DNA from 2 places in the Oxobacter pfennigii genome. Region 1 is predicted to be linked to the other one. Evidence: riboswitches for the same ligand, from Rfam matches in the RefSeq annotation. Region 1 holds a riboswitch; the other holds the start of a gene.
What was found. A riboswitch is a leader RNA that binds a small molecule or an ion and turns the genes downstream of it on or off. The one in region 1 is predicted to bind S-adenosylmethionine.
Positions count from the first base shown of each region.

Region 1 (6,122 bases):
GTTCTGATAACCAAGCCTCTTTCATCCTAAGCTTTAAAGATGAAGAGGTTTTTTTATTTGACATTATTGGAGGTTAAATCGTGGATAAGGTAAGGATAGCACTATTAGGTTTAGGCAATGTGGGGAAAGGTGTATGGAAAATATTAAATACAAATATTGAAGAAATTAAAAAACGCTCCGGGTACGAGATAGAAGTTTCAAAGATACTTGTCAGAGACCTTAATAAGGACAGGAGTATTTCAATACCTCCAGGGATATTGACTGCAAATCCGGATGATATATTAAATGATAACAGTGTAAAGATTGTCGTAGAATTATTAGGCGGAATGGACCCTGCCAAAGATTATATACTAAGATCAATTGAAAATAAAAAGCATATTGTTACAGCAAATAAGCTTCTGATTGCCACTGCAGGAGAAGAACTCTTTTCTGCCGCTTATGAAAAAGGGGTACAACTATGTTTTGAAGCAAGTGTCGGCGGCGGTATACCTATAATTAAAAATATAACCGAAAGTCTTACTGCCAATAAAATCGAAGAAATTATAGGTATTGTAAACGGCACAACAAATTACATTCTTTCTAAGATGGCCGATGATGGAGTGAATTTCCAGAACGCTTTAAAGGAAGCACAAATAAATGGACTTGCCGAGGCAGATCCTACTTCCGATGTGGAAGGCTATGATGCTTTATACAAGCTTTTAATATTAGCTTCCCTTGCTTTTGATACAAAAATTGATGTTAATACAATCCACAGAGAAGGAATTCGAAACATTGAATCAATAGACATTAAATATGCACAAGAATTAGGGTATGCAATCAAGCTTCTGGCTGTTGCCAGGGATAAAGGTGATAAATTAGAGCTTAAGGTTCATCCGGCAATGGTGCCTGCTTTCCACGCACTTTCAAATGTTAAGGATTCCTTTAATGCAATCCTAATTAAGGGGAATGCCGCAGGGGACTTGATGTTTTACGGAAGAGGGGCAGGAGATTTGCCAACCGGCAGTGCAGTAGTGGGAGATATAATATCCATATTGAGAAATAAAAGGGATTTACCCTTCAAAAGGCTGTTTAAAAATGATACTATTCAAAAGAAGGTCTGCTCTGCTGAAGAAGTCGTATCATCATATTATATCAGGGCTAGTGCCGGGAATATTCCCCATGTTTTCGATAAAATAAAATCCATATTTGCAGAAAATGATATCAATATTTTAAATATTATTAAAAACGTTGAATCTCAGAATACTGTTTATTTTGCGTTAAAGACCGGCTGTACGTCAAAAACAAATTTAGATAAAGCTTTAAACAAGATAATGGATATTCATTATGTTGATAAAGTTGAAAATATAATAAGGATAGAAGATTTATATTAAAATAAGCTTATTGCTGCGAAATACAGCAATAAGCTTATTTATTTAACAGCAAAGAAATCGACTGTTTTATCTGCCAATGGCTTGTTCAAGATCCTTTATTAAATCAGTTACATTTTCTATACCTATGGATAACCTTAAGAGCTTGTCTGTTACCCCCAGCCTGTTTCGCATTTCTACCGGTATTGCTTCATGTGTTTGCACATAAGGATAGGTAATAAGACTTTCTACTCCCCCCAGGCTTTCCGCAAAAGTAATGACCTTCACATTTTTTAATATTTTTGCTACCATTTCCACAGACTTTACTGTAAATGAAATCATTGAACCAAACCCGGTAGCTTGTTTAATGGATACCTGATATTCATCATGCCATGGCAATCCAACATAATAAACCTTCTCTACTTCATTATTTTCATGCAGCCATTTTGCTATCTCAAGGGCATTATTCTGCTGTTTATCCATCCTTATCGCAAGAGTTTTTATCCCCCTTAGTATAAGCCAGCTGTCGAAAGGAGACAAAACAGCTCCGGTGGATTTTTGTATAAACCTGAACCTTTCAATCAGTTCTTCATCATTTACAACAATTAATCCCGCCAGCGTATCATTATGCCCTCCAAGATATTTAGTACCGCTGTGTACTACTATATCAACTCCAAAGTTTAAAGGTTTCTGATAATATGGCGTTAAAAATGTATTATCTACTATGGTCAGTATGCCTTTCTGCTTTGCAGTTTTTACAACTTCCGCTATATCAGTAACCTTCATCATTGGGTTTGATGGGGTTTCAATTAAAATCGCCTTTGTATTATTTTTTATTCCTTGTATCATCGTTTCTAAATTACTGGTATTCAGATATGAAGTTTCTATTCCATACTTCTTGTATATTTCTTCAAATAGCCTGTAAGTACCTCCATAGAGATCATCAGATATAATAATATGATCACCTGCAGAAAATATGGTAGCTATTGCTGTTATAGCAGCCATCCCTGTTGAGAATGCCAAGCCTTCTTTACCCGACTCAAGCTTTGCGATTGTTTTTTCCAATTCTTCTCTTGTCGGGTTTTGAAGCCTTGAATAATCATATCCCGTACTCTGATTCAAACCAGGATGCCTGAATGTAGCACTCTGATAAATGGGAAAACTTATGGCTCCTGTTTTTTCATCATATCCTTTATATCCATGTACAACTTGCGTATCAATACAATAATAATCCTCTTTCATAGTAAACTCCTCCTGCATATTTGTAATTTTATTTCAATCATTGATATTCTTTTATAGTTTTTATTGGATAAAATTAAAAACCTCCTTCACCAATAATTATGGACGAAAGAGGTTAATAAATTTCCACCATTTTGTTACTATCCTCTCTCATCTTCCACTTAAATTAATCAAGCGTAGGAATTGGCACCTTTTCAGATAAATGAATCTGAAGGTTGCCGAGGCTTCATCGGGCCAGTCCCTCTGCCTCTCTTGATGAGAATTGTTCAAGTATTTAATTTTTCTAATGTTATCATTATAAATATAATGTGTCAAGCAGAATTAACTATAATACTGTTCTATATAAATTCGCAATGAAACTTTTTGCATTGATTAATAACTGATGCGCAGCCCAAAACACATTACATATACACAACTAAATGAAAAACATATATCCTTGATCTGTTCTATATTTTTCTATCTCATCTGCTAAATCATACAAAGTTATTCCTTGCAATGCAGTTTTAACCGCATCATCCAGAGGATCGAAAACTGATCGCCGTAAAGCTGTTTCAATTTCAGGAAATCCAGGCGAAACAGTCTCTTCCGTTCTTTCAAAAAGAGTAAGTTCCACTGCTGTCAGAATATCATAAACAGTTATTTCCTGAGGCACCCGGGAAAGCTGATACCCTCCCTGGGCTCCTTTTACAGAATTGACCAAGCCTCCTCTTTTCAGCAGTGAGAAAACCTGTTCCAAATATATTTTGGATATCCCTAACCTTTCTGAAATACTAATTATCGTAATATATTCACCGTTGTTATATAATTGAGCCATGTTTATCAAAGCGATAATCGCATAACGTCCCTTTACAGATATCCTCATATGTTAAATCTCCATTTCATACTTATACTTTATCTATTTGATAATATTTGAAAAAAATATCCTTGTCAATAGTATAGCCACCATGGAAAATTCTAAAAACCCAATCCCCATAGTCAGGAATTTATTTTTTCATATATGAAATGATAGATAGTGCATTATATATTGCTTGAAAGCTCGGGTCTTATAACTCCTGTTTCCAGAGCTAAAAGATAATCCGCCCATTTTGAAGCCCAATCCCTCAGTTCCTGTACTCCTAAAGGTTCCGGTGATTTTGAATCTGTGTGGTTTGCGATTTTATTTGCAAGGCTTAAATAAACCTTAGCCTGTTCTGAACCCGGTGCTGCTTCAATGGTGGTTTTCCCCTGAAGCTCACATTGAGTAACCGTGACTGAACGGGGTATATATTCCACAACCTGGGTTTTAGTCTGGGTGATAAAATCATCGACTATTTCCCTTGCATAAGGAGCGTTAATGGAATTTGCAATAACACCGCCAAGCAGTGCACCGCCTGAATTGGAATATTTTTTTATACCTTTGAAAAGGTTGTTTGCAGCATAAATAGCCATAAAATCAGCAGATGAAACGGTAAATACATGCTCGGCTATTCCTTCCCGTATTGGTACGGCAAATCCTCCGCATACGACGTCTCCCAATACATCATATATGACAAAATCAAGATCCAGCTCTTCAAATATACGCTGCTGTTTAAAAAGTTCCACTGCAGTTATAATACCCCGTCCTGCGCATCCTACACCGGGAGCAGGACCGCCGGCTTCAACACAATAAACACCGTTAAAGCCCTCATGTATTACGTCATGGGCATTTACCGTACTTTTTTCTCTTAAGGTATCAAGTACTGTGGGTATATAAGTGCCGCCCCTTAAGGTATTGGTAGAATCGCTTTTAGGGTCGCATCCGAATTGCATTACTTTATATCCCATTTTAGAAAGGGCAGCTGACAAATTTGAAGTAGTGGTGGATTTACCTATACCGCCTTTACCGTAGATTGCAATCTGAGTAATTTTTTTTGACATGTCATTTTTCCTCCATATAAGAATGATTTGTTTTGATAAAGTAATTTGTTAGTTTTGTTAAAGCATTTTCAATATAATCAGGCTGCTCGAAAACTGATATTTTGTTTATTTCCAGGGCTCTTTTCACGCCCATTCCGACCCTTGCAACCAGCACTGCCGTACAGTCTGAAAGCGCATTTATAACATATGAAAGTTCTTCATTCTTATGTTCCCCATTTGCGCAAAGAGGTGTAACAATACGTCTTTCTATATACTCTCTGGAGCCATCGGATTTGATATCGATGATAAAAAAATCCTTTGCCCGTCCAAAATGTTCATTTATCACTTTTCCGTCTGTACTGGCAACTGCCACACGCCATTTTCCGCCCATGAGAACCGCCTCCATAGAGTTAATATTTTAAATTAAATTTGATGCGCCACCCGATTTTTCTATGGACGGCGCATCTAATTCAGTAAAGGAGGTATATTGTAAAGTCAGATATTATTTATTTATATTCTTCAGGTATGCCGTCCAGTGCTGTAAAGCTGTTTTTATGAAGATTATCCACATCAACACCTGCATCAAGCATTCCTACTTCCTGAAGTTGTTTTGCAGTTATACCGAAAGCATCATATGCACCGCTTACTGAAGGAATATAATTAAATGTCTTTAACACTTTTGCATTTACTTCAGCATCTCCGGCTACCCATTTATTATCTACCTGTATTTTAGCTGCTTCATCCTGATTTTCCTGTACCCATGCGCTGGCCTTCTGCATAGCTCTGGTATATTTTGCGGCTATATCAGGATAATCAGTTACAATATTTTCCCGTACAAATGCTGAGCAGCAGTATTGATCCTTATATGGTGCATCAAGGGCTGAATCAAAGACTACATTCAGGTCATATTCATTGGCAGCGATTGTAGCTGTGGGATCATTCATGGCAATGGCATCAACTGCTCCGTTTTCAAGTGCGATTGGTAAATCTGTGGTGCTGTATACTACGAATTCTACTTCGGAATTCTGAACGCCGACACCAATTCCATTATCAGCCAATACGCGCTTTGTGAATATAATGGGGCTGCTGGTCATGCTTGGAACTCCTACTTTCTTTCCCTTGAAATCAGCCGGGCTTGTAATTCCTGAATCCTTTTTAGCCAGTACCTTGTCGCATCCGGTGTGCAATCCTGTAGTAATTTTTACCGGTAATCCGTTTGAAAGGGGCTGAACCAAGCTGGCAAGAAGACTGAAACCGGCATCAACCTGATTGGCTGTTACCGCATCAAAAATTGTTCCGGGGGCTAGCTTGGTAAGTTCAACCTTTAAGCCCTCTTCCTCAAAATAACCCTTTTCATATGCCATATGCAAAGGGGCTTCGCACAGACTTCCGCCATAACCTATTCTTAATACAAAATCCTTACTCTGGTCGGCTTCAACTGTGGGAGCAGGTGTACTGCTGCCTGGTGTGGCAGTTGAACCAGAAGGGGTCTGGTTTGAAGAACAGCCGGCAAGAACTGTCATCACCAAAGTGATGGCAAAGAGGGGTATAAGCAGCAACCTTCCTCTTTTTCTTTTAGTCACAGAGCTTTTCTTTGTAATCATTTTCATTCTCCTCTTCTTTTTATAATAATTTAAAGGTAATATTGTATTTCTTCTGTTT
Region 1 covers NZ_LKET01000014.1:113,616-119,737, forward strand. Annotated here, with positions in the region: gene OXPF_RS01430 (homoserine dehydrogenase) at 81-1,370, shown strand; gene OXPF_RS01435 (trans-sulfuration enzyme family protein) at 1,437-2,588, opposite strand; SAM riboswitch class I at 2,733-2,847, opposite strand; gene OXPF_RS01440 (RrF2 family transcriptional regulator) at 3,001-3,447, opposite strand; gene nifH (nitrogenase iron protein) at 3,603-4,481, opposite strand; gene OXPF_RS01450 (NifB/NifX family molybdenum-iron cluster-binding protein) at 4,483-4,851, opposite strand; gene OXPF_RS01455 (ABC transporter substrate-binding protein) at 4,967-6,064, opposite strand; gene OXPF_RS01460 (ABC transporter ATP-binding protein) at 6,094-6,122, opposite strand, start outside.

Region 2 (6,122 bases), on a different contig from region 1:
GCAGAGATCCTAAAAACAGCGAGCTCTCCGAAGCTCTTGACTTACCTATTGAGGATTTGCAAAAGATTGAGGGATATGTGAATTACCTTTCTGTGGTTTCTTTAGATGAGATAATATTCCATTCCGACGATGATGATATATTTTTATCTGCCACAATAGAGGATGTTAAAAGCCCCCGCCCCGAAATGATACTGGAAGACAAAGAAAAAATGCAGCTTTTAAAGAAATCCATTGAAATGCTCAATGAAAAGGATAAACTTGTTTTAAGTCTTTACTATTATGAAAAATTAACACTGAAAGAAATAGGGCAGATAATGAGTATATCCGAATCAAGGGTTTCCCAGCTGCACAGCAGGGTTATATTAAGATTAAGGGACAACCTTAAAAAGCTTAAATATCAGTAGCTATTCGCCTATGTCATATGTTTGGAGGATATATGCAGTATATAGTTTTTGCTGTTGGAATTATATTAATTATAATAGGAGTAAGGGGTTCCCAGAAAAGAAGTGAGCCTGTTGTTGAAAAGGCTGCTGAGGAGCAGGAGATACCAAAGCCGGAGTTTGTCTTTCAGGTATTGGGTTATGAGGAAAAGTTCAAGGAATTCTTGGAGGAAAGCGATATCATGTATAAATTGGACACTTTGGAGGATAAATTGGACTTACTCTGGAGTGAAATAGGAAGGCTAAAGGAAAGCAGGGAAGTAAAAGAAGAAGTTAAAGCAATTGAGGAAACATATACAATTGATCATAAAGAAAACACCCAGCTAAAATTAAACAAGGATGATTTAAAGGACGTAAACAAGCAGGCAGCCCTTTTGAAGGATGAAGGCTTGAGCGTGGAAGAAATTGCAGACAGGCTGGGTATACTGAAGGGGGAGGTATTATTAAGGCTTGGTATGAAAAAATAGTGGCACTTTTTTCGGATAAAAAGGTTATATTAGGAATGGGGATAGGGTTTGTTTTGGCATCCTTGATAATGATGGCTGCACCTAAACCTAAAATATCGGATGATGAACTGATAAGGCTTGCCCGGGAAAAGGGTATGGTTTTTCAGGATGAAATAAAGGCTCTGTATAATAAGTAAATGGAGGTGATTGCATGTTAAGAGGAATATATACCGCGGCAGCCGGTATGAAGAATATTCAGGCAAAGCAGGACGCATCAGCAAACAATATGGCAAATTCAACTACTATAGGATACAAGCAGGACAAGGTGGTTTCAGAATCTTTCTCCCAAGTGATGCTGCAAACCGTACAGGATACAGGAAACGGTATTTTAGAGAGAAAAGATATAGGTCCGCTATCTCTTGGTGTTCACAAAGGTGAAGTATACACGGATTTCAGTCAGGGAAATTTCATGGAGACAGGAAATCCTCTTGATTTGGCGATTGTTGGCCAGGGCTTTTTTGAAGTAAGAAGCTATGATGACATAAATGAGACTGCAAGGTATACAAGGGACGGAAGCTTTATATTGGATGCAGAGGGAAGAATTGTAAACCTTGACGGTGAATTTTTAATGGCGGAAGATTTGGAAACAGGAGAGACAGGTCCTGCTGTTGTTGGCAGTGGACAGGTTACTGTCAATGATAGCGGTATTATAACTGTGGATAATGTGGACAGATACCGAATAATTACTGTTGATTTTGTGGATTATAACAATATAGCAAAAGCAGGCAATAATCTAATCATTACTGGAGATGAGCCTGTGATAGCCGAAGCGCAGAATATTGATATCCGCCAGGGAATTTTAGAGCAGTCCAATGTGGATTTAACCAGCGAAATGACCAATATGATAGTGAATATCAGAAGCTTTCAGGCAAACCAGAGGGTAATTGCATCAATAGACGAGACCTTGAACAAATCTGTAAATGAAGTAGGAGCCTTGAAATAACAGCAAAAAATTATATTTTTCGATTTATTTCATAATTATTGACAACTAAATGTGAGTATGATATATTATATAATTGGTAAATAAATATATGTGTTTTATACACTCTTATCAAGAGAGGTGGAGGGATAGGCCCGATGAAACCCGGCAACCAGCATTTTATGCCAAGGTGCCAATTCCTGCGGATAATTGCCGCGAGATGAGGGTAGGGAAAACCTCTTCGTCTGAAGAGGTATTATTTTTTGTGTAAATGTGTAAAAAAAAATTTTTTTCAGGGAATTCTTATATTGAACAAACTAATGATAAAAGAATAATTTACATATTAAAGAAGCCCCTGTTATCAAAAGGAGGAGTTATAAAATGACTAAAAGACTTTTTACTTCAGAGTCAGTTACAGAAGGACATCCGGATAAAATATGCGATCAGATATCAGATGCAGTTTTAGACGAAATTTTTTCTAAAGACCCTAACGCAAGGGTTGCCTGCGAAACAGCAGTAACCACAGGCTTAGTTTTGGTTATGGGAGAGATATCAACAAACTGCTATGTGGATATACCAAAAGTAGTAAGGCGCACAATCGAGGAAATAGGCTATACCAGGGCTAAATACGGATTTGACTGCGATACCTGTGCGGTATTGACTTCCATTGATGAACAGTCAGCCGATATCGCCCTCGGAGTTGACAAAGCTCTTGAAGCAAAGCATGGAGAGGAATTCGATAAAATAGAAGCCATAGGTGCGGGAGATCAGGGCATGATGTTTGGATTTGCCTGCGCCGAAACACCTGAATTAATGCCCCTTCCCATATCTCTTGCCCACAAGCTTTCAAGAAGGCTTACTGAAGTCAGAAAAAACGGTACTTTGAATTATTTAAGGCCGGACGGAAAGACTCAGGTTACCGTGGAATATGCGGATAATACCCCGGTAAGAGTGGATACAGTTGTTATATCCACACAGCACGGACCGGAAGTCAGTCATGAGCAGATAGAAAAAGATATGATTGAGCATGTAATAAAAGAAATAATTCCTGAAAAATATCTGGATGCAAATACAAGGTATTTCATCAATCCAACAGGAAGGTTTGTTGTAGGAGGGCCTCAGGGCGATTCAGGACTTACAGGAAGAAAGATTATCGTTGACACTTACGGCGGATATGCAAGACACGGCGGCGGTGCATTCTCGGGAAAAGACCCCACGAAGGTAGACCGTTCCGCAGCATATGCGGCAAGATGGGTTGCTAAAAATCTGGTGGCAGCAGGAGTTGCAACAAAACTTGAAATAGAAATTGCTTATGCCATCGGTGTGGCAAGGCCTGTTTCAATAGAAGTTGATACCTCGGGCACAGGTGTCGTTGCAGATGATACTATTGTAAATATAATAAACAAGGTATTTGATTTAAGGCCGGCGGCAATTATAAGGGACCTTGATTTAAGAAGGCCTATATACAAACAAACTGCGGCCTACGGCCACTTCGGAAGAACCGATATTGACCTTCCATGGGAAAAATTGAACAAGGTTGAAGAAATAAAGGCTGAGCTTGCAAAATTAAAATAATTTATTTTAGTGGACTGCTTTAAAAAATATAAAGCAGTCCACTTTCATATTCTATGGCAAACCATGGCATAAATCATAGAATGATATTGATGATTATATTAATGGAGGTTTTCATGTCCCCATATATTTGTCCGGTCTATGTCAACGAAATGACGCGTAAATATAACTGCTGTAAGATGCCATATCCAGTGCCCCGATTTAATTCAGATGAAGTCAAGAAAAGCTTTACAACTGAAGAAGCTGTTGAATTGGCAAGGATGCTGGATATTAACTTCAGTAAATTCGACGTTGAACAGTTCAGAATGGGACTTGATGTAGAGCTTGAACACGGCCGAAGGGATCCTGCAACTAATGTTACAAATGATGATCCGGTTATGACTGCTAAAATAGCACTTGCTCACTTAAATGAATTCTCAGATTATTATAGCAGGCTTAAAAAGATGGAAGACGAGGCAAAACAATATTGGGGAATAAGCGGAAAATAGGTGTTCAGCTGGGTCAAAAGTCCCGGAGATAATTAGAGGCAAACCGTGTAAAATGTTGATTTTACACGGTTTTGCTATATTTTAGGTAAGAAATGGGGTATAATAATCAGCAAGAGTAGTCAACAATGAAATAGATAACATTTGATTCCTTTATTTAATAAATGCGAAGTGATGGTGCAAGCAGCTATGTTTATCTGCAGATCAAGCTGTAAGTATTTTTCCAAAGGTCAGTCTTTCTTGTAGTGTTTGGGGTTAGGAGATTTTACCACAAAAAACTCCAATACGCCACCGCCAAAATTGTTTACATTCATCTTCGTTTGATAAGGGATATTGATTATCTGGCCGCAGGTATATAAATGCTGTTCCTGATCGTTTAACTTTAAAGTCATTTCCCCCCTGATAATGATCATATATACATTTGAATTTGAATAGTGCTCGGGAAGGCCCTCGCCTTCCGGCAAAATCATATGGTTGATCAGTACCGGGTCATCGTCTATTATTTTTTCTATGAGTTTTGTATCGTCTCTTGAAAACCTGTATATATTTTCTAACATGATTGGACTCCTTTCTTTTTCATATTTCTTATAATATACTTGAAACTCAAAAATAAAAAAGTTACCATGGTAACTAATATCGAGGTGAGTTGAAATTATAATAAATACTTATATGTATGCCTTATCGGGCTTTGACCTTTTTAACTGCTTTTCGCAAGCCGAGTTGATTCGGTTATTTCATTCGGACAATTACAGGATAACGCAATATAATAAAGGTCAGGTCATTCATCTCCAAAATGAAATATGCCGTACAATGGATATTGTGCTGAAGGGCAGAGTAGCTGTCCAAAAAATAAATGAAGAAGGAAATATATTAAAAATAAATGTATTTTCAGCCGGAAGCATTTTAGGAGCCAATCTCCTGTTCTCAAACAGAAATTTTTATCCCATGACTGTCATTTCCGAGTCTCAAACAGTATTGCTCCATATATATAAAGAGCTGGTCCTGGAGCTGAGTCAAACGAATGCTCACTTTATGACCGGTTTGATGACAGTGATTTCCGACAGGATACTGCTCCTGACAGACAAAATAGATGCTATTTCTTTAAAGACAGTTAGGCAAAAAATAGTAGACTTTTTGAAATACGAATATTCTATTCAAAAAAGTAATGTTCTTAAATTAACTATATCAAAAAGGGATTTAGCCGAAAGATTTGGTATTCAACGAACATCTCTGAGCAGAGAATTAAATAAAATGAGAAAAGAGGGTTTACTGGAGTATAGCGCAAAAACCATAACGCTTAAACGGATAGATATTGTTAAGTAACAAGCATATGAAGGATTAAAATGTCTGGTATGGGCAGTTTTAGTATTGTATATCTTAAAAAGGACTTTGTGCACGATGGTATTGAATTCCTACTTCTAATTTATTATAATAATATTGTAGGCAAGTATTTTGAATAAAATATTTAATATAATACAAATTTTATTTAAAATTATGCATTTAAAAATATTTATAGTAAAGCAAATTACATTTTAAGAGAAGAGGAGGATACTGATGTTTGATGAAAATAATAACCGCCGTGAATACTTTCGTGTCACATTTCCTAAATCTTTATGTGCTAAAATGTCAGTATTCAAAATAGGCAATAATGTCATCAGTTCAGGCAGCAGCAATGTCTGTATAGGAGATATGAGCGCCGGCGGACTGAAATTCTTCTCTAATATAAATTTACCGGCAAATTCGAATGTAATATTGGAATTTACTATTGCCATGCTTAATGAAATAATCGTACTTCGGGGATATGTAGTGAGGAAAATAGAAGAAGCAAACGGAATAAGGGAATATGGCATTAAGTTCAGTATAGATGAGGACGAGCGGGCTGTTTTGGTCAATGTATTAAACAAGCTTTCGATAAGTATAAGAAGAAATATTTCTTTGGGAAACTCGGAATTTTGTTTGAATGATAGAGCTGAATGCCTTATAAATCATAGATATACCAATAAAGAGCCTGCCATAAACAAGCATTCAAAGAAATAAAAAACGCGGATAAATCAGTTAAAAACTAGCTATCCACGTTTTTCTATATAGCTTAATAAATATTATTCGACAAGTTGTAAAATAGGTTAAACACTTCCTTCAACAAGGCTTTCGGCAGTAGATGCCACTTCCTGGCCTTTTGCAGTGACCTCTTCTATGGTCG
Region 2 covers NZ_LKET01000029.1:215,175-221,296, forward strand. Annotated here, with positions in the region: gene OXPF_RS08885 (FliA/WhiG family RNA polymerase sigma factor) at 1-404, shown strand, start outside; gene OXPF_RS08890 (hypothetical protein) at 437-907, shown strand; gene OXPF_RS22435 (hypothetical protein) at 907-1,083, shown strand; gene OXPF_RS08895 (flagellar hook-basal body complex protein) at 1,098-1,889, shown strand; SAM riboswitch class I at 1,992-2,092, shown strand; gene metK (methionine adenosyltransferase) at 2,247-3,440, shown strand; gene OXPF_RS08905 (DUF5661 family protein) at 3,554-3,925, shown strand; gene OXPF_RS08910 (cupin domain-containing protein) at 4,153-4,479, opposite strand; gene OXPF_RS08915 (Crp/Fnr family transcriptional regulator) at 4,592-5,245, shown strand; gene OXPF_RS08920 (PilZ domain-containing protein) at 5,477-5,959, shown strand; gene OXPF_RS23365 ([Fe-Fe] hydrogenase large subunit C-terminal domain-containing protein) at 6,046-6,122, opposite strand, start outside.
Region 2: it holds a riboswitch for S-adenosylmethionine, as region 1 does, so the genes downstream of both, metK (methionine adenosyltransferase) here and OXPF_RS01435 (trans-sulfuration enzyme family protein) in region 1, are expected to answer to the same signal.